DNA from 3 places in the Lysinibacillus sp. GJ-1 genome. Region 2 is predicted to be linked to each of the others. Evidence: riboswitches for the same ligand, from Rfam matches in the RefSeq annotation. Region 2 holds a riboswitch; each other region holds the start of a gene.

Region 1 (6,804 bases), 1.5 Mb from region 2:
GCACTTTACCTATGGCAGCCGTTTCTTTCGTTGGTCTTCTTATTGCAGGGCTTGCAAGTTCTTCTGTTGGTACACTAGCAGGAGATGTTGTCATGCAAGGCTTTATCCAACGTAGAATTCCTCTCTATTTGCGCAGAGCCATTACAATGATTCCACCATTGGTCATTATTGCATCTGGCGTCAATGCAACCTATGCGCTTGTATTAAGCCAAGTAATCCTGTCATTCGGTATTGCCTTTGCGCTTATCCCGCTTGTGATGTTCACAAGTAAAAAGGACATTATGGGTAGCCTCGTCAATCACCGTATCACAACAACTCTTGGCTGGTGTGTCGTTGTCATCGTCGTAGCGTTAAATATCTACCTATTATGGGAAACGCTATTTGCTTAATATAATAAAGATGAAATAATAGAAAAAGTGTTAAAGTGACTGCGTCACTTTAACACTTTTTGCTATGACAATTAGCTGTTACTGCGAGGTTCATTGTCAAATAGATGTGTACAACAAAAATAAAAACTGCCCTAACATTTAGGACAGTTCTCATTATTATTTTTCCACTTTTAAATCGCATTTTTGTAGTGGAATCATTTTTGTTTTATGTTTTATTTTATAGCCTAGCCACAGTATAACAAAGAGTGGGATACCAATATATGAAACAAGCACGCCATACCAGTCAATTGAATCACCCGTGAATGCTGTATAGTTTTGGCCAATGACAACAATCATACATACGGTGAAAGCAAAGAGCGGACCAAATGGATATAGCTTTGCCTTGTATGGTAGTAATTTCGGATCCAGCCCTTGTGCTTCAAACGCTCGACGGAAGCGATAATGGCTAAAGGCAATACCAAGCCATGCAATGAAGCCTGACATCCCAGAAGCGTTTAGAAGCCACATATAGACAACGCCATCACCAAAAAATGATGCTAAAAATGCTAGACAGCCTACTGCCAATGTAAGCAGTAATGCATAAATTGGAATGCCACGACGGCTTAATTTTGTGAAAATTTTAGGTGCATGTCCATCTACCGCTAATTGCCATAACATGCGGGATGATGCATATAAACCAGAGTTACCTGCAGACAACATTGCAGTTAAAATAATTGCATTCATTAATGAGGCAGCAAAAGCAATGCCTAAGCGATCGAATACTAATGTAAATGGAGATACCGCAATATCTTCAGATAATAAACGCGAATCCGTAAATGGAATCAACATCCCAATCGCCGCAATAGCTAAAATATAAAATAAAATAATACGCCAGAAGACAGATTTTACAGCCTTTGGAATATTCTTTCCAGGGTCATCCGTTTCTCCAGCAGTGATACCTAATAATTCTGTTCCTTGGAACGAGAAACCAGCTGCTAAAAATATACCGAATGTTGCAAGGAAGCCACCATGGAATGGACCATCACTTATAAAGAAATTCGTGAAACCAACCGGTGCTTGCCCTCCTAAAATACCAAAAATCATCAATAGGCTGACGATAATAAAAACAACAACAGTCGCCACTTTTATCATGGCAAACCAATATTCACTTTCACCATAGCTTCTAACAGATAGTAAATTGAATGTTAGTACAATCACAATAAATACTACTGTCCATAGTGCAGAGGAACTGTCAGGAAACCAATACTTCATAATAAGCGAAACAGCTGCAATTTCTGCTGCAATTGTGATCGCCCAGTTATACCAGTAGTTCCAACCAAGGGCAAAGCCAAGTGCAGGATCTACGAATTTTGTTGCATACGTACTAAATGAACCCGATGACGGCATATAGGCTGCCATTTCGCCCAGGCTAGTCATTAAAAAGTACACCATTATACCGATTAATGCGTAAGCAAGTAGTGCACCACCTGGTCCAGCCTGTGCAATAGCGCCACCGCTTGCTAAAAATAGCCCAGTCCCAATTGTACCGCCTAATGAAATCATCGTAATATGACGGCTTTTTAATTCTTTTTCAGCTTCGGTGCTTTATGGTAAGCTGATTAACTTTTATCTCACTCACGTTAAAGCTTCCTTCCTTTTATAAGAGGCAAAAAAATGCCATCACATGAACGTTGTGATGGCTAAGTAAATCCTCTGTTTCTTCAAAATGATAGCGCAACACGTTGTCCAACGTGACAGTTCTGTTCCTTTCGGAGACAGCCCCAGCATGAGGTTTTCAAGTCCCCTCACACTTCGGCGATATTTCCTTTCAGCTAACATCTTTAATGCTTGTCATTTCCATTAGCGTACTCATAAATACCGCGACCTCTACCTCAATACAAACATGAGGCATATAATTATTAAATTTATGATGTCTCTTAGTTTAACATACGACCTTAGACATTTCAATAAAACCATTAATGTTCCGTATTTTATGAATTTTCTACTATTTTTAATAGTGTGATAAAGTGTTATAGTGGTTCGAATTATAATTGTTCTATCAGGGAGGTACAAGTTTTGACAACGAACGAACAATCTACTTATCCTAGCAAAAAGATTAACTGGAAGGGAACAACCCTACTGTTGGTCATCGGTGTAATTTTTCTAGCATCTACATTACGTATGCCCTTAACAGTTGTAGGTCCAATTATATCCTTTATACGTGAAGATCTCGGTATATCCAATGTACTTGCAGGCTTCCTTACAACGATACCATTACTTGCATTCGCAATAGTATCCCCTTTTGCACCAGTAGTTGCAAGAAAACTCGGACTTGAATTAACACTATTTTTATCAACAATTTTATTAGCAGTAGGAATTGTCCTGCGTTCACTTGGGACAACGGGATTACTCGTATTTGGTACAATGATTATTGGTGTCGCCATTTCATTCGGTAACGTCCTTATTCCAGGTCTACTAAAATTAAAATTTCCATATCATGTTGGTTTACTAATGGCGTTTTATACAATGTCTATGAATTTAACGGCGGGAATCGGTGCTGGTATTAGCTATCCTATAGCGAATGCAGTACTGGGCTGGCAAGGTGCACTTGCTATTGCCCTAGCGCTAGTCATATTAACAATTGTGATTTGGTTACCCCAATTAAAGTTTAATAAACCTGAGCCAACTGTAGTCTCTACAAAAGCGCGTATACCATTGTGGAAATCACCAGTTACTTGGGCAGTTACTGGGGCAATGGGGCTACAATCGTTATTATTTTATACTACCGCAGCTTGGATTCCTGAAATTTATATTGCACAAGGCGTAGCCGCTGATCGTGCGGGTTGGATGTTTTCCATCATGCAAATTTCACAAGTGCCTATGGCATTAGTTGTGCCTATCATTGCTAGCAAAATGACATCTCAGCGACCACTCGTTTTAATGTTTACAGCATTTTATGTCATCGGTTTTACAGGCGTTGTGATGGAATGGACTAGTCTTGCTGTGTTATGGATGATATTGCTTGGTTTAGCAGGTGGGGCTTCATTTGCACTTGCCATGATGTTCTTTACATTACGTACACGTACAGCTTTTGAGGCGGCAGATTTATCTGGCTTTGCACAATCATTAGGTTATTTATTAGCCGCAGTTGGTCCAATTTTATTTGGCTATTTACATGATTTATTTGGCGGCTGGGATATCGCTGGGTGGCTATTTGTTGCCGTTACAGCTCTACTCTTCTTCTGTTCATTTAGAGCTTCTAAAAATGAATATATCAATTAATACGAGGCAGTTCATTTTCTACAATGAGCTGCCTCTTCATCATTAGTATGGGGGTTTTTGGTAAAAATAATTAGGTGTATGATAGACATTTACATACGGCTTATGGAAAATATGTGTCGTTGCAGGCGACAATGGTGGAATCAACCAAGTCCAGTTGCCTGTTAAATCGCGCCCTGCCTTGTGCTCTGCTTCTTCAAATAGCTTAAATTGCTGTGCTGCGGTATGATGATCAACAATACTTACGCCATCTTCTTTAAAGGAATGAAGAACAGCAATATTTAATTCTACTAGCGCACGATCACGCCAAAGAGATGCTTGCTTTGTTGTATCAAGATTAAAAATTTCTGCTATCTTCGGTAACATATCATAACGATCATGATCAGCTAAATTCCGTGCTCCAATTTCTGTCCCCATATACCAGCCATTAAAGGGGGCTGCCTGAAAGTCAATACCCGCCATTTGAAAGCGCATGCTCGATATAATTGGCACCGCATACCACTTCATTCCTAGTTCTTCTACCTTAGGATGTTCAGGGTGACGAATCACAACCTCTAATACATCACCACTTGGGATTGGAAACCATTGCGGTTTTCGGCTATCTACTTGAATCACGAGTGGTAGCACATCAAATGCTGTTCTTGCTCCCTGCCAGCCAAGTGACTCGCACACTTTTGTAAATGGCACCGAATGGGAATCACCAATAATCCCTGCTTCTGTTTCATAACCTGCATAACGTATAAGCTGGTGATTCCATATTTTTACTCTATCAGAGGCAAATACCGTTATAGTCGGACGAATCTTACCGCCATTTGTTGCATATCGAATATGGTGAAGTAATTTCTCAAAAATAGCATGCTCATCTAAAACCTCACGAGCATCCTCAACATGAAGTGATTGCCAAAATAATCTCCCAATACATTTATTACTATTACGCCATGCTACTCTTGCGCCAAAAGTAAGCTCTTCCGTTGTAGGAATATATGCTCCCTCTGTGACAACTTGCTGTAATCTATTTGTAAGCCATTGTTCTGACTCATTTTGTTCCAATTGATAAAGTGCTAAAAAACGTTGTACCTCTTGTAAATTCATATCGTTTTCCTCCATCTATCCCCATATTAGATGAACAGCATACAATTCACCACGAAAAAATCCGTAAGAAAACATACATCTTTTATATATGAAATACTTTGTTCAAATTTAAAACGGCAAATTAAAAGTTAGATGATTTACACAATACTTAATGCCTTAATGACAATAATTAAATGCTTAAAAAACAAAAAAAAGCATGTAGCAAAATTTGCTACATGCTTGATGACCTACGGGATTCGAACCCGTGTTACCGCCGTGAAAGGGCGGTGTCTTAACCGCTTGACCAAGGTAGTGGCTCCGAAGGCAGGACTCGAACCTGCGACAACCTGATTAACAGTCAGGTGCTACTACCAACTGAGCTACTTCGGAATAATTTTAAAATGGTATAAATGGACTCGAACCATCGACCTCACGCTTATCAGGCGTGCGCTCTAACCAGCTGAGCTATAGACCTCTTGGAGCGGGTGATGAGAATCGAACTCACGACATCAGCTTGGAAGGCTGAGGTTTTACCATTAAACTACACCCGCAAAAATGATGGGTCAGGACGGAATCGAACCGCCGACACTTAGAGCTTCAATCTAATGCTCTACCAACTGAGCTACTGACCCGGAAAATGGAGGAGGTAGAGGGATTCGAACCCCGCGCGGTGTTACCCGCCTGTCGGTTTTCAAGACCGATCCCTTCAGCCAGACTTGGGTATACCTCCGGAATAAAACAATTATGGTGGAGCCTAGCGGGATCGAACCGCTGACCTCCTGCGTGCAAGGCAGGCGCTCTCCCAGCTGAGCTAAGGCCCTATTTGTTAAAAAGATGGTCGGAATGACAGGATTCGAACCTACGACCCCTTGGTCCCAAACCAAGTGCTCTACCAAGCTGAGCTACATTCCGTTCATTTATTGGCGCGCCCGGCAGGAGTCGAACCCACAACCTTCTGATCCGTAGTCAGACGCTCTATCCAATTGAGCTACGGGCGCTAAATATTAAAAATGGTGCCGAGGGCCGGAATCGAACCGGCACGGTAGTCACCTACCGCAGGATTTTAAGTCCTGTGCGTCTGCCAGTTCCGCCACCCCGGCACATTTGGAGCGGAAGACGAGGTTCGAACTCGCGACCCCCACCTTGGCAAGGTGGTGTTCTACCACTGAACTACTTCCGCATGTGCATAAGATTATTTATCCTGGCAATTATAAATTTAAAATATAGATGATGCGGGTGAAGGGAGTCGAACCCCCACGCCTTGCGGCGCTAGATCCTAAGTCTAGTGCGTCTGCCAATTCCGCCACACCCGCAAATATGATGAGCCATGAAGGACTCGAACCTTCGACCCTCTGATTAAAAGTCAGATGCTCTACCAACTGAGCTAATGGCTCATATTAAGAAATAAATGGCTGGGGTACTAGGATTCGAACCTAGGCATGACGGAATCAAAATCCGTTGCCTTACCGCTTGGCTATACCCCAATATTTTATTATGGGGCGACTGATGGGAATCGAACCCACGAATGTCGGAACCACAATCCGATGCGTTAACCACTTCGCCACAACCGCCATATGTAATATAACAGTAGTCTAACCTAAAAAATTTGGCAGGGGCAGTAGGAATCGAACCCACACCAAAGGTTTTGGAGACCTCTATTCTACCGTTGAACTATGCCCCTATTGAATAAAGAGCTGGTGGAGGGGGACGGATTCGAACCGCCGAACCCTAAGGAGCGGATTTACAGTCCGCCGCGTTTAGCCACTTCGCTACCCCTCCAAGGGATGGTGCCGGCGATAGGAGTCGAACCCACGACCTACTGATTACAAGTCAGTTGCTCTACCAACTGAGCTACACCGGCACAAATAAGGACGGTCCCGACCGGGATCGAACCGGCGATCTCCTGCGTGACAGGCAGGCATGTTAACCGCTACACCACGGGACCTTAATTTTATTTGGTTGCGGAGACAGGATTTGAACCTGTGACCTTCGGGTTATGAGCCCGACGAGCTACCACTGCTCCACCCCGCGATAATAGTACTTTCATAATAAATAAATGGTGGAGGATGACGGGCTCGAACCGCCG
Region 2 (6,804 bases):
GCAGGTAGGCGATGAATGATTTAATTAAACGAAAGCTTGATATTTTACCAGATCAGCCTGGCTGCTATTTGATGAAAGATCGACAAGGGACAATTATTTATGTAGGTAAGGCAAAGGTGCTAAAAAATCGAGTGCGCTCCTATTTTACAGGAACACACGAAGGCAAAACACAACGCCTTGTTGGCGAAATTGAAGATTTTGAGTATATTGTGACTTCATCTAATTTGGAGGCACTTATTTTAGAGTTGAACCTTATAAAGCTACACGATCCTAAATACAATATCATGCTTACGGATGATAAAACATATCCGTATTTAAAAATTACGAACGAGAAACATCCACGACTTATTACAACACGTAAAGTAAAAAAAGATAAGGCAAAATATTTTGGTCCTTATCCAAATGCGTATGCAGCAAGTGAGACGAAAAAGCTACTGGATAGACTATATCCGCTGCGAAAATGTGTGCAATTACCAACCAAGGTTTGCTTGTACTATCATATGGGACAGTGCTTAGCTCCATGTGTAAAGGATATTGATGCTCACATCTATCACGATATGATTGAAGATATGACGAAGTTCTTAAATGGCGGCGTTGAGGCAGTAAAAAAAGAACTTGAGGACAAGATGCTAGTCGCGGCAGAGCAACTAGAATTCGAGCGAGCAAAGGAGTTCCGCGATCAAATTGCACATATTGAGACGGTTATGCAAAAACAAAAAATCGTGTCTAGTGATACGACCAACCGCGATGTCTTTGGTTATGCGGTTGAAAAAGGTTGGATGTGTGTGCAAGTGTTTTTCGTTCGTCAAGGCAAGTTAATTGAACGGGATGTCTCCATTTTCCCAATTTATCAGGACGTGGAGGAAGAATTTTTAACGTTTGTCGGACGCTTTTATGAAAAGCTAGAGCATATTAAACCGAAAGAAATTTTCATTCCACAGGCTATTGATGCGGCAATTTTAACCGAATTATTAGAGGTTAAAGTACTGACACCGAAGCGAGGGCAAAAGAAAGAGCTAGTTGATTTGGCTATGAAAAATGCGGAAATTGCTGTGGCTGCTAAATTCCAATTGATTGAGCGACAAGAAGAACGTACAATTGGCGCATGCGAGGCACTAGGCGAAGCAATGGGCATTTCAGCACCATTGCGCATTGAAGCATTCGATAATAGCCATATGCATGGTACGGATGCGGTATCAGCAATGGTTGTTTTTATTGATGGTAAACCGGCAAAGAAAGAATATCGTAAATACAAAACACGAACAGCCGCAAAACATGACGATTACGGGGCAATGCAGGAAGTGATACGCCGCCGTTACACGAGGGTATTAAAAGAAGGCTTGCCATTGCCCGATTTAGTGCTAATAGATGGCGGTAAAGGACAGATGGAAGTGGCACGAGAAGTGTTGGAAGATGAACTTGGTCTTGTTATTCCAATCGCTGGTTTAGCAAAAGATGATAAGCATAATACATCTCAGCTCTTGTTCGGTGATCCGCCTGATGTTATCGCATTAAAACGAACGAGTGATGGCTTTTATTTACTTCAACGTATTCAGGATGAAGTGCACCGTTTTGCTATTACATTCCTACGGCAACAACATGAAAAAAATGCGATTCAATCTGTACTCGATGGCATTGAAGGTGTTGGACCGAAACGAAAGCAACAGCTATTGAAGCATTTTGGCTCAGTTAAAAAGATTCGTGAGGCGAGTGAGCTTGCCCTTCAAGAAGCAGGAATGCCTGCAAACTTAGCGAACATTATTTACACTTATTTTCAGCAGCAGACGTTGTCAAAGGATTAGACATATGCTAATGTTGGAATAGAACATAGCAATGGTAATACCATTATGTTCTAACAATCCTTGTATGAACGATTGTGCAATAAAGCATAATAACGAAGTATTTTCATAAAAGGTAAAATTACATTTCACTATTTTAAGTGATGATAGAGGTGCAAGGTTCAATAGTAGTACATCGAAGGATGGACAAATCCAGTGATGATGTGTGAAAGGGGAGCTTGCCGAAGTGAAGTATCGTTGTTCCGATACTTTGCTGGTTTTGCATTTAACAGATGTAGGACTGTCGAATCTTGACGTTTCGGAGAGCTATCACACATGCGCAAGCTATTTTATTGTACATGTTGCAGGCAGCTTTCACGTTATGTGATGGCTGCCTTTTTGCTGTTCTAGAAACGAATCTAAAAAAGGAGAATGATGAAAATGGCAAGTATTGTATTGAAATTTGGTGGACCTGCAATCGCCTCAACAGAGCGGATTCAGGAGGTCGCTAAAATTGCAATGGCAAAAAAAGAGCGTGGCTATGATGTAGTAGTAGTGACAGCAGCGATGGGCCGTACAGCTAAAGACTTAACGAAAATGGTACGTGCATTATCAGATGATGCCTCTAAGCGTGAGATGGATGTACTGTTATCGACGAGCTCGCAACTATCAAGTGCACTATTTGCGATTGCTTTGCAAGAGGCCTGTTATGATGCAGTGTCATTAACTGGCTGGCAAGCTGGTGTGCAGACAGATGCAAAACATTTTAATGCACGTATTGATCAAATCGATGTTCGTCGCATGCAAGAGCATATGACACAAGGACAAATTGTTGTTATTGCTGGGGAACAAGGGATGAATACTGCCAACAATATTACAACACTTGGAAAGGGTGGAGCAGAAACGACAGCAGTAGCCATTGCAGCAGCATTAGATGCAGAGCGTGTTGAGATTTATACAAATGTCGATGGTGTCTATACAGCTGATCCAAGTCATATTGAAAAAGCGAGAAAGTTACAGGCGATTTCCTATGATGAAATGTTGGAACTTTCGCATTTAGGATCACATATTCTACATCCACGTGCAGTGGAGTTAGCAAAAAAATTTCAAATCCCGGTGATTATTCGTTCAAGTGTAGTGGATACAGTAGGTACTTTATTAAAGGAGGAAGTTGAAATGGAGAAAAATTTAATTGTACGTGGTGTTGCTTTCGAAGCAGATATTATTCGTTTAACAATTGGCTATGATACATATTCAACTGCATCGTTAGCAGATATGTTTGCGATACTGGCAGAAAACCGCATTAATGTTGATATTATTGTTCAAGCTATTATTGAAGGTGTGAAACCATCTGTATCCTTTACCATTTTAAAAGAGGAATTTGCTGAAGCTTTACGAGTGTTAGAAAATAGTAAATTGTCACTTGGTTTTAGCTTTGCCGATTTTGAAATCGGCTTAGCGAAAGTGTCGATTATTGGATCTGGAATGGCATCGAATCCTGGAGTAGCTGCCAGAATGTTTGATCGCTTACGTCGAGAGGATATTCCAGTAAAAATGGTGAGTACGTCGGAAATTAAAGTCTCTGTTGTTGTGCCGCAAGACGAAATGATTCGAGCTGCTAATGCATTACATGAGGAGTTTAATTTAGAAGAAGAAATTCACAAACAGTAACTACTATATAAAATGATAAAAGGCATCAAGAGTAACATCTTGTTGCCTTTTGTCCCCACGTATAAGGTTTGTTCTAACAAAAGAATCCTTTAAACGTTTATTCATTTGTTATTGTATTCATAATACGTTCTTTAACATCCCATTTGACTGTAAACGTGACAAGCTGTTGTTTTTCACGCTTCTCATCATAACATTCAGTCAAGTAACCTTTTACTTGCTGAATTTGTTCAGCAATAAAGCCTGCTTCAAGTCTAAAGCTACGATTTTGAATTTGTAAAAGGGTTGGTTCATTCATTAAATGGAAAATGCGCCCATCTTTAGACTCCTTTGTCAATACTAGAGTACCCCAGCACGCATCTGCGAAAAATGCGATAAGTTCATCTTGACTTTTACAAGGAAACTTCCGCGCAAGCTCCTTGCCAGCCCAATATAGTACGTCATCCTCATGTTTACCAAGTATTGAAGATAGGACATGATCACGAATTAACTCATATCCAAATGATGAGATAGTATTAGATGGATTATTTAACATAGAAATCCTTCTTTCTTAGAATTTTCTTATAATTTAGCACCAATAAAGTAATGATAGATTTTTCGAGAAGAAACGACACGTTATGTACTAGATTACTTCTTTAATAAGGTCTAGCAAAAACTCTATGTTACCTTGACGCTCGTAGCTCTTGAGAGTACAATAAACATGTCATAATATTGTACCATGATGAAATACACAGTCAATGGAGTATCATTTACAAAATGATGACTTCTTTTGTTGTGCTATTTTAAGTACTAAGGGGGGTAACAGTCTTGTCGAAAGATCGAGAGTTTTTATGGCGTCGCTTACATTCTCTACTTGGGATCATTCCAGTAGGTCTGTTTTTAACGATGCACCTATTCATTAACTTTACAGCAACAGGCGGAGCAGAAAGTTACAATGATGCTACCGCAGTAATGGAAAAAATTCCATTTCTTATCCTAGTTGAGTGGATTGTCATCTACATTCCATTAATGTTCCACGCATTTTATGGTGTGTTCATTGCATTCACAGCTACACCAAATACAGGGCGTTTCAGCACATACCGTAACTGGATGTTCTCATTACAACGCTTCACAGGTGTATTTTTAGTAATTTTCATTGCATGGCATATTTTCCAAACTCGTATTCAAAAAGCGCTTGGTACACACGTTGATTACGACATGATGGCAAATATCGTTGCAAATCCATTTATGCTTGGATTCTACATTGTTGGTATTTTATCAGCAACTTTCCACTTAACAAATGGTTTGTGGTCATTCTTAGTAAGCTGGGGTATTACACAATCACCACAGTCTCAAAAGATTGCTACTTATGTAACAAACGTTCTTTTCGTAATTCTAAGTGTAGTTGGTGTGGCTGCTATTTTAGCTTTCGTATAATTCAATAGAAGCTACTATAAGAGTACATGCAATCATTGCAATTTTTTAAGAGGAGTGAGAAATAATCATGGCGAAAAGCAAAATAATTGTTGTCGGCGGCGGTTTAGCTGGTCTGATGGCAACGATTAAAGCAGCTGAAGTTGGTACTGAAGTTGATTTATTCTCATTAGTTCCTGTAAAACGCTCACACTCTGTATGTGCGCAAGGCGGAATTAATGGTGCCGTAAATACAAAAGGTGAAGGGGATTCTCCTTGGATTCACTTTGATGATACAGTATATGGTGGGGATTTCTTAGCGAACCAACCACCAGTTAAAGGTATGTGTGATGCTGCCCCTGGTATTATTCACTTAATGGACCGTATGGGTGTAATGTTCAACCGTACACCAGAAGGTTTACTTGATTTCCGCCGTTTCGGTGGTACGTTAATGCACCGTACAGCATTCTCAGGTGCTACAACTGGTCAGCAATTACTATACGCGTTGGACGAGCAAGTTCGTTCTCACGAAGTAGCTGGTTTAGTTAACAAATATGAACACTGGGAATTCCTTGGTGTTGTTATCGATGATGACGGCGTTTGCCGCGGTATCGTCGCACAAAATATGCGTACAGAAGAAATTCAATCATTCCGTGCAGACGCTGTTATTATGGCGACTGGTGGCCCTGGTATTATCTTCGGTAAAACAACAAACTCTGTTATTAACACAGGTTCTGCTGCTTCTATCGTATACCAACAAGGTGCTTCATACGCGAATGGTGAGTTCATTCAAATTCACCCAACAGCGATTCCTGGGGACGACAAAAACCGTCTAATGTCAGAATCTGCTCGTGGTGAAGGTGGCCGTATTTGGACATATAAAGACGGTAAACCTTGGTACTTCTTAGAAGAAAAATACCCTGCATATGGTAACTTAGTACCACGTGATATCGCAACACGTGAAATTTTCGACGTTTGTGTAAACCAAAAACTTGGTATCAACGGCGAAAACATGGTGTACCTAGATCTTTCTCATAAAGATCCACATGAATTAGATGTAAAACTTGGTGGTATCATTGAAATCTACGAAAAATTCGTAGGTGATGACCCACGTAAATTACCAATGAAAATTTTCCCTGCAGTTCACTACTCAATGGGTGGATTATGGGTTGACTACAACCAAATGACTGAAATTCCTGGTCTATTCGCAGCGGGTGAATGTGATTACTCTCAACATGGTGCAAACCGTCTTGGTGCTAACTCATTATTATCTGCAATTTATGGCGGTATGGTTGCTGGTCCAAATGCAGTAGATTACGTTAAACATCTTAAAAAGCATGCTGAAGATTTATCGCAAGATATTTATGATGCACGTGTTAAAGAAGAGCAAGCGAAATGGGATGCTATCATGAAAATGGACGGCACAGAAAACGCTTACCTTCTTCATAAAGAGCTTGGTGAGTTAATGACTGCTACAATGACAGTTGTACGCTATAACGACCAACTTGAAGAAACATATAAAAAACTTGGTGAATTCCAAAAACGTTGGGAAAACATTAACATCAACGATACACAAAAATGGAGTAACCAAGGTGCTCACTTTACACGTCAGTTGAAAAACATGCTTTACCTAGCGAAAGTAATGACAAAAGGTGCTTTACTTCGTAATGAATCTCGTGGTGCGCACTATAAACCAGACTTCCCGCAACGTGATGATGAAAACTTCTTAAAAACAACAATGGCGAAATTCGACCCTGCTACAGGCGAGCCAGTGATCACATATCAAGAAGTAGACGTATCATTAATCCCACCACGTAAACGTGACTACTCTGCGAAAGGAGACTAAGAATTATGGAAATCGCAGCTAATACTGGAAGAATGGTAAAAGTTGAAATTTTACGTCAAGATACACAAGGTGGCCAAAGCTACTGGCAGAAATTCGAAGTTCCTTACCGTCATGGTATGA
Region 3 (6,804 bases), 1.0 Mb from region 2:
GAAACATTAGCATATGCAACAATTATTCAAGATGGCACACCTGTTCGTTTTACTGGTCAAGATGCGCAACGTGGTACATTCTCACAACGTCATTTAGTATTACATGACAAAAATAACGGCAATGTATTTACACCACTTCACCATATCTCAGGTGCAAATGCTTCATTTACAGTTCACAACTCTCCATTAACTGAAGCTGGAGTTGTAGGCTTTGAATACGGTTACAATCTAGAAAAAGGCAATGTTTTATCTGTTTGGGAAGCACAATTTGGTGACTTTGCAAACATGGCACAGGTGATGTTTGATAACTTCATTTCAGGTGCACGTTCTAAATGGGGTCAAAAATCAGGCTTTGTCATCCTTTTACCACATGGTTATGAAGGTCAAGGTCCTGAACACTCTTCAAGTCGTATGGAACGTTATTTACAAATGTCAGCAGAAAATAACTGGTTTGTTGCGAACTGCTCGAATGCAGGTAACTACTACCACTTATTACGCCGTCAAGCAGCAATGTTAGAAACAGAGGGTGTACGCCCATTAGTTGTTGTATCACCAAAATCTTTACTTCGTCATCCATTGGCAGCAGCAAGTGCTGAGCAATTAGCAGATGGTTCATTCCAAGAAGTAATTGAGCAACCAGGATTAGGTACAAAAACGGAATCTGTTGAGCGTATTGTATTAGGTACTGGTAAAGTAATGATCGATTTAGCAGACCGCGTAAAAGATGGAGAAGGCTTCGATCACTTACACATTGTGCGTGTAGAACAACTTTACCCATTCCCAACAGCGCAAGTAGCTGATATTATTGCTAAGTATCCAAATGTAAAAGAAATTGCATGGGTGCAAGAAGAACCTAAAAACCAAGGTGCTTGGAATTACGCATTAGAAACATTATATGAGCTATCTGAAGGTAAAAAGCTTCGTTATGTAGGTCGTCCTGCAATGAGCTCAACTTCAGAAGGCGATGCAGATTCTCATAAAGCAGCTCAGTCTGCTGTCATTGAAGAAGCAGTGGCTGAAACGGTTAAAGTTAAATAAACATATCAACATTACTGGAAGCTGGGCTACTTGCCTAAGGCGGTAGCCCTTTTATGTGCATTATGCACGTTAATCAAAGGAGGAAATGAAAGTGGCTGAAATTAAAGTCCCTGAATTAGCAGAATCGATTACAGAAGGTAGTATTGCACAGTGGGTTAAAAAAGTGGGCGACCGCGTGGAAAAAGGTGAATTTATCGTTGAACTTGAAACAGATAAAGTAAACGCTGAAATCATCTCTGAAGAAGCTGGCGTACTAACACAAATTTTAGCTGAAGAAGGCGATACTGTTCTTGTAGGTCAAGTAATCGCAGTTGTAGAAGCTGGCGAAGGTGCAGCACCAGCACCAGTTGCAGCAGCACCAGTTGCAGCAGCTCCAACACCAGCAGCGCCACAAGCAGCAGCTCCAACACCAGCACCAGTTGTAGAAGAAACTTCAGGTGAGCGTGTCATTGCGTCTCCTGCAGCACGTAAACTTGCTCGTGAAAAAGGTATTGACCTTGCAGCTGTATCTCCAGTAGATCCACAAGGCCGTGTACGTGTTCAAGACGTTGCAGCTCATGGTACAGCACCAGTAGTAGCGCCACAAGCAGCGCCAGCAGCACCAAAAGCAGTAGTAGCTGTTGACGAATCTCGTGTTACAATTGAAAAAATGAGCCGTCGTCGTCAAACAATTGCTAAACGTCTATTAGAAGTGAAGCAATCAACTGCTATGCTTACAACATTCAATGAAGTAGATATGACAAACGTAATGGCATTACGTTCACGTAAAAAAGAACAATTCTTTGAGTCAACTGGCTCTAAGCTTGGTTTCATGTCATTCTTCACAAAAGCAGTAGTAGCTGCACTTAAAAAATACCCATATGTGAATGCTCAAATCGTTGGCGATGAAATTCACTTAAATAACTTCTTTGATATTGGTGTAGCTGTATCAACTGAAGAAGGTTTAGTAGTACCAGTTGTTCGCGATGCTGACCGTAAAAACTTTGCTGAAATTGAAGATTCAATTGCAGATTTAGCTAAAAAAGCTCGCGATAAAAAATTAGGTATCGCTGATCTTCAAGGCGGTTCATTCACGATTACAAATGGTGGTGTATTCGGTTCATTAATGTCAACACCTATTATGAACGGTACTCAAGCTGCTATTTTAGGTATGCACTCAATTAAAAAACGTCCAGTAGAAGTGAACGGTGAAGTAGAAATTCGTCCTATGATGTACTTAGCACTATCTTATGACCACCGCATTATCGATGGTAAAGATTCTGTAGGCTTCCTTAAAACAGTTAAAGAATTACTTGAAAATCCAGAAGATTTATTATTAAATTCTTAATACAGAAAAATATGTGTTCAAGCCCTGCAAATTTAACGGTTTGCAGGGCTTTTTGTTGTCCCTGTATAGGGAAGCTTCGGTTCTCAAGGAATAGACGAAATTTCGCCTTATACAATTGGTCTAAAGGCTTTTAAATGTAGAGAAATACTGAATCTTTTGTATTGTCGGTAGTATTGAACATGATAATATTTTATGGAAAAATATTAAATAATAATTACAACACTTCTACTTTCTTAGATGTAATTTATGGATTTAAGAAGGATAATAACCTAATTTTGTAATTAGTCAGAAAAATGATAAAACTATCTTGACGAATAGACTAGCTTTATAGTAATATCTAAATATCAATTAAATAAACAAACCTCACTGTTATCTATGTGAGGTAGAGGCGCGGTATTTATTAGTCCATTGCTGAGTTAAAGCAAGCGAAGACGTAATGGAGAAGGAAATATCGCCGAAGTATAAAAGGAGCTCGTACTTTTATGCTGGGTCTGCAGTGAATAAGTGCAGGACTGTCCTAGTAAATCTAATTCCAGTTTACTAGGTTGTGCTATCTCAGAATGATGGAAATTATAGTGAGGATTTGGGCAACTGTCAATAAAAGGTAAGACCTAAGTTCAAAACTTAGGTCTTTTTTTGTACAGTTGCTTTATTTTTTTTACAGAAAAGGGGAGTTTTAGATGAAAAGAAAATGGTTGCTATTTATGTTAACGGCAATGACAGCGATTTTGTTAGCAGCTTGTGGTGCTGGAGACAAATCGGAAGACAAAGCATCAGGTGATGCGGCGAAAGAAGAAACAGGTGGAGAATTCCGCATAGGTATGGAAGCAGGTTATCCTCCATTTAACTGGACACAGCAAGATGATTCAAATGGTGCAGTAAAAATTGCTGATAATGCAGAATATGCAGGCGGCTATGATGTACAAATGGCGAAAAAGATTGCTGAAGGTTTAGGAAAAGAATTAGTTATTGTCAAAATGGAATGGGATGGTTTAGTTCCAGCACTACAATCCAAAAAAATTGATGCGATTGTAGCGGGGATGTCTCCAACTAAAGAACGTAAACAAACAATTGATTTTACAGAAAACTACTATACTTCTGATTTCGTCATGGTAATTAAAAAAGGTAGTAAATACGAAGATGCAAAATCTATTCAAGATTTCTCAGGTGCAAAAGTTACTTCACAGTTAAATACGTCTAACTACAATGTAATTGATCAAATTAAAGGCGTAGAAAAACAAACAGCAATGGAGAATTTCTCTGCAATGCGTGTCGCTTTAGAAGCAGGCAAAATTGATGGTTATGTAGCAGAGCGTCCAGAAGGTATTTCTGCTGCAGCAGCGAATGACAAATTTACATTTGTATCATTCGAAGAAGGCTTTGATACAGATATTTCAAATACTTCAATTGCAGTTGGTTTACGTAAAGGTGATGCAAGTCTAGATAAAATCAATGAAATCCTAAAAGGTATTTCAGAAGATGATCGCCAAAAAATTATGGAAGAAGCAATTCTTCAACAACCTGCAGCACAGTAATTTCGTTGAGGTTGCGCCAAAATGGAAAATAGTATACTGGAAGTATTTCTAGTATGCTATTTTTTGATATAAAAGTATGAATCCTTGGAAATAAAAAGGATTTTTATTAAGCGGTGCAGCCTCAATCATTTTCGTTTATATAGAAGGGTAGCACCTTCTGATAAATGCTCATGTCTATGGTGTGTATCACATAATTTGAATAAAGCAACATCATTCAAATGAAGAGATGATTTCGCTAAGGCATATTTGATATCAAGCAACAACGCGTTGTTAGGAGGAACATCATGAGTTTAGATTGGATCATTTCTATAATAGAAAACAACTGGCAAATGTTTTTACGAGGTGCGTATTATACATTACTTATTTCAATTATCAGTACAGTCATTGGTGCATTTATCGGATTTTTTATTGGGATTATGCATACCATTCCAGTACGTAAAAAGGGTATAAAATATTATGTATTAAAATGTGTTAATTTTATACTGACATGCTATGTAGAATTTTTCCGTGGTACACCAATGATTGTACAAGCAATGGTAGTATTTTACGGACTAGATATTGCTTTTGGGATTGATATGCACTTTATTACGGCAGGTATTTTAGTCGTTTCGCTTAATACAGGTGCTTATATGGCAGAAATTGTTCGTGGAGGGATTGTTTCCATTGATAAAGGACAGTACGAAGCTGCTTCTGCTATTGGGATGGGACATGTACAAATAATGATGTATGTCGTATTACCACAAGTTGCGCGTAATATTTTACCGGCGACAGGCAACCAATTAATTATGAATATTAAAGATACGGCTGTTTTAAGTGTGATTGGCGTAACGGAACTATTTTTCCAAACGAAATCAATATCAGGTAATAACTTCCGCTATTTCGAATCATTCTTTGTTGCATGTGTGCTGTACTTTATCATGACATTTACGGCATCAAGAATATTATTATACGTTGAAAAACGCCTTGATGGACCGGATGCTTATCAAAAAGAATTAAAGGAAATTGACTAAGGGGGACGAACAAATGGCAATCATTCAAATAGAGCATTTAAGTAAATCATTTGGACGTAACCAAGTGTTGAAAGATGTGAATTTTAAAGTAGAAAAAGGAGAGGTTGTATGCTTAATCGGTTCATCAGGTTCCGGTAAATCAACACTCTTACGTTGCATTAATTTACTTGAAACGCCAAATGGTGGCGAAATTATTTATAAAGGGGAAAATATTTTAAACGAAAAGCATAATATTAAAGCTTATCGTACCCATTTAGGAATGGTTTTCCAACAGTTTAATTTATTTAACAATCATAATGTGTTAAAAAATTGTACAGTAGGGCAAGTAAAGGTGCTCAAACGTTCAAAAGATGAAGCAGAGAAAACAGCCTTGAAATATCTGAAAATCGTCGGTATGGATCAATACGTCAATGCTAAGCCACGTCAACTTTCTGGTGGTCAAAAGCAACGTGTAGCGATTGCGCGGGCATTATCGATGAATCCAGATGTAATGCTATTTGATGAACCAACATCTGCGCTAGACCCAGAAATGGTCGGGGAAGTCTTAAAAGTTATGCGAGAGTTGGCGGATTCAGGAAATACGATGTTAATCGTAACACATGAAATGGAGTTTGCGAAGGAAGTTGCAGATCGTGTTGTATTTATGGATAAAGGGGTAATTGTGGAAGAGGGGCCACCATCGAAGGTGCTAGTAAACCCAGAACATGAACGTACAAAAGAGTTTTTAAAACGAACGCTGAAGTAAGTGTAGCGTTCGTTTATCTTCAGCATCAATGGATTTCAGTCCGTGCTGACACTTGATAATGCTTCAGTCACATCTGTAATAGGAAAGCACTCCGTATCGGAAATCTACATGTAAAATGTAATAGCACTAGGCAAGCCCCACCATGAAAAGTCGTGGTAGGGCTTACGAGTGCTAGGAAAGTATTTTTAAAGTAAAAACAAGTTTCGACAGTCTTAAGGGAGTTCCATAACATATGGACTCATTTATTTTCTAGAATTCCATTCTGCATATAAAATAAAACAAATGGCAAATGCAACAGCGATGATAAAAAACCATTGCGGAACACCACCAAAACTCATAACAACACCTCTAGTATCATTTTATTAGGGTAAATGTGTAAATAAAACGTCATTAAGTACAAAATATAGACTTCTATAGTTTTTTCTCCACAAAAGAGCTAAAATCGTATAAAATAAACAATAGACGTTAGCTAAGTGCTAGTAAAGAGAGGTAGAGAAATTATGTTACATTTAAAATGGAAAGATGCGCCAACACTTCGTACGGTTACTTGCAAACATACGAATGCATCAAAATATTTAGTATCCAACGTATTAACAGTAGGAAAAGAGTATGAAGTGAAAAATGAAACAGAAGAGTTCATTTTCATTATTGACAACACGGGTAATATCGGTGGTTACTACAAAGAGTATTTCGCATAAAATGAGTAGGGGTGTCACAGAGAACTTCTGAGACACCCCTTTATATATTTAGCGACCCAGTATATTATTCCTTCGTTGTTTTTTTCATCCCAGCAACATCTAGTTGTAAATGTTGTCTATCCTGTTCTGTCGCAGTATGCAAAGCAAAAACATCTTGAATGGCCTTTTTAAGCTCCTGCTGTGTTTCTTTAAATTTCATTACTTGCTGTTCAAAAGTAGGACTAGTAAAGCGCTCGTTTGTTCGTGCCAGTCTTTCTTCCAATTGATTGTAATGATGATCCATATTCATGGATAACATCATAGCCAATTGATTTTTCCAAAGAGGAATGAGTGTCACAATTGAAAACTCTATTTTCTCAGCAAGCGTTTGATTAGCTTGTTGAATCATGCGTATTTGAGGGCAGTTTGTAATGCAACCTGCTGGGACACTTGTAAATCATAAATACGTTGG

What was found. A riboswitch is a leader RNA that binds a small molecule or an ion and turns the genes downstream of it on or off. The one in region 2 is predicted to bind lysine.
Region 1: it holds a riboswitch for lysine, as region 2 does, so the genes downstream of both, LO754_RS01110 (amino acid permease) here and LO754_RS17095 (aspartate kinase) in region 2, are expected to answer to the same signal.
Region 3: it holds a riboswitch for lysine, as region 2 does, so the genes downstream of both, LO754_RS11675 (transporter substrate-binding domain-containing protein) here and LO754_RS17095 (aspartate kinase) in region 2, are expected to answer to the same signal.

The regions. Positions count from the first base shown of each region.
Region 1 is NZ_CP088912.1:227,008-233,811, reverse strand. It holds partial or broken gene LO754_RS01115 (Nramp family divalent metal transporter) at 1-345, shown strand, start outside; gene LO754_RS01110 (amino acid permease) at 546-1,931, opposite strand; lysine riboswitch at 2,091-2,266, opposite strand; gene LO754_RS01105 (CynX/NimT family MFS transporter) at 2,445-3,650, shown strand; gene LO754_RS01100 (nitric oxide synthase oxygenase) at 3,693-4,739, opposite strand; tRNA gene LO754_RS01095 (tRNA-Glu) at 4,963-5,027, opposite strand; tRNA gene LO754_RS01090 (tRNA-Asn) at 5,032-5,108, opposite strand; tRNA gene LO754_RS01085 (tRNA-Ile) at 5,120-5,193, opposite strand; tRNA gene LO754_RS01080 (tRNA-Gly) at 5,196-5,269, opposite strand; tRNA gene LO754_RS01075 (tRNA-Phe) at 5,278-5,350, opposite strand; tRNA gene LO754_RS01070 (tRNA-Ser) at 5,357-5,448, opposite strand; tRNA gene LO754_RS01065 (tRNA-Pro) at 5,554-5,630, opposite strand; tRNA gene LO754_RS01060 (tRNA-Arg) at 5,640-5,716, opposite strand; tRNA gene LO754_RS01055 (tRNA-Leu) at 5,730-5,818, opposite strand; tRNA gene LO754_RS01050 (tRNA-Gly) at 5,824-5,898, opposite strand; tRNA gene LO754_RS01045 (tRNA-Leu) at 5,950-6,031, opposite strand; tRNA gene LO754_RS01040 (tRNA-Lys) at 6,040-6,112, opposite strand; tRNA gene LO754_RS01035 (tRNA-Gln) at 6,128-6,202, opposite strand; tRNA gene LO754_RS01030 (tRNA-His) at 6,214-6,289, opposite strand; tRNA gene LO754_RS01025 (tRNA-Trp) at 6,326-6,399, opposite strand; tRNA gene LO754_RS01020 (tRNA-Tyr) at 6,414-6,497, opposite strand; tRNA gene LO754_RS01015 (tRNA-Thr) at 6,504-6,579, opposite strand; tRNA gene LO754_RS01010 (tRNA-Asp) at 6,591-6,663, opposite strand; tRNA gene LO754_RS01005 (tRNA-Met) at 6,675-6,749, opposite strand; tRNA gene LO754_RS01000 (tRNA-Val) at 6,776-6,804, opposite strand, start outside.
Region 2 is NZ_CP088912.1:3,446,689-3,453,492, reverse strand. It holds gene uvrC (excinuclease ABC subunit UvrC) at 12-1,802, shown strand; lysine riboswitch at 1,939-2,116, shown strand; gene LO754_RS17095 (aspartate kinase) at 2,220-3,449, shown strand; gene LO754_RS17090 (YslB family protein) at 3,547-3,981, opposite strand; gene LO754_RS17085 (succinate dehydrogenase cytochrome b558 subunit) at 4,254-4,862, shown strand; gene sdhA (succinate dehydrogenase flavoprotein subunit) at 4,930-6,684, shown strand; gene sdhB (succinate dehydrogenase iron-sulfur subunit) at 6,690-6,804, shown strand, end outside.
Region 3 is NZ_CP088912.1:2,420,630-2,427,433, reverse strand. It holds gene LO754_RS11685 (2-oxoglutarate dehydrogenase E1 component) at 1-1,038, shown strand, start outside; gene odhB (2-oxoglutarate dehydrogenase complex dihydrolipoyllysine-residue succinyltransferase) at 1,130-2,365, shown strand; lysine riboswitch at 2,741-2,926, shown strand; gene LO754_RS11675 (transporter substrate-binding domain-containing protein) at 3,046-3,900, shown strand; gene LO754_RS11670 (amino acid ABC transporter permease) at 4,185-4,910, shown strand; gene LO754_RS11665 (amino acid ABC transporter ATP-binding protein) at 4,924-5,655, shown strand; gene LO754_RS11660 (DUF6501 family protein) at 6,156-6,353, shown strand; partial or broken gene LO754_RS11655 (toxic anion resistance protein) at 6,418-6,804, opposite strand, start outside.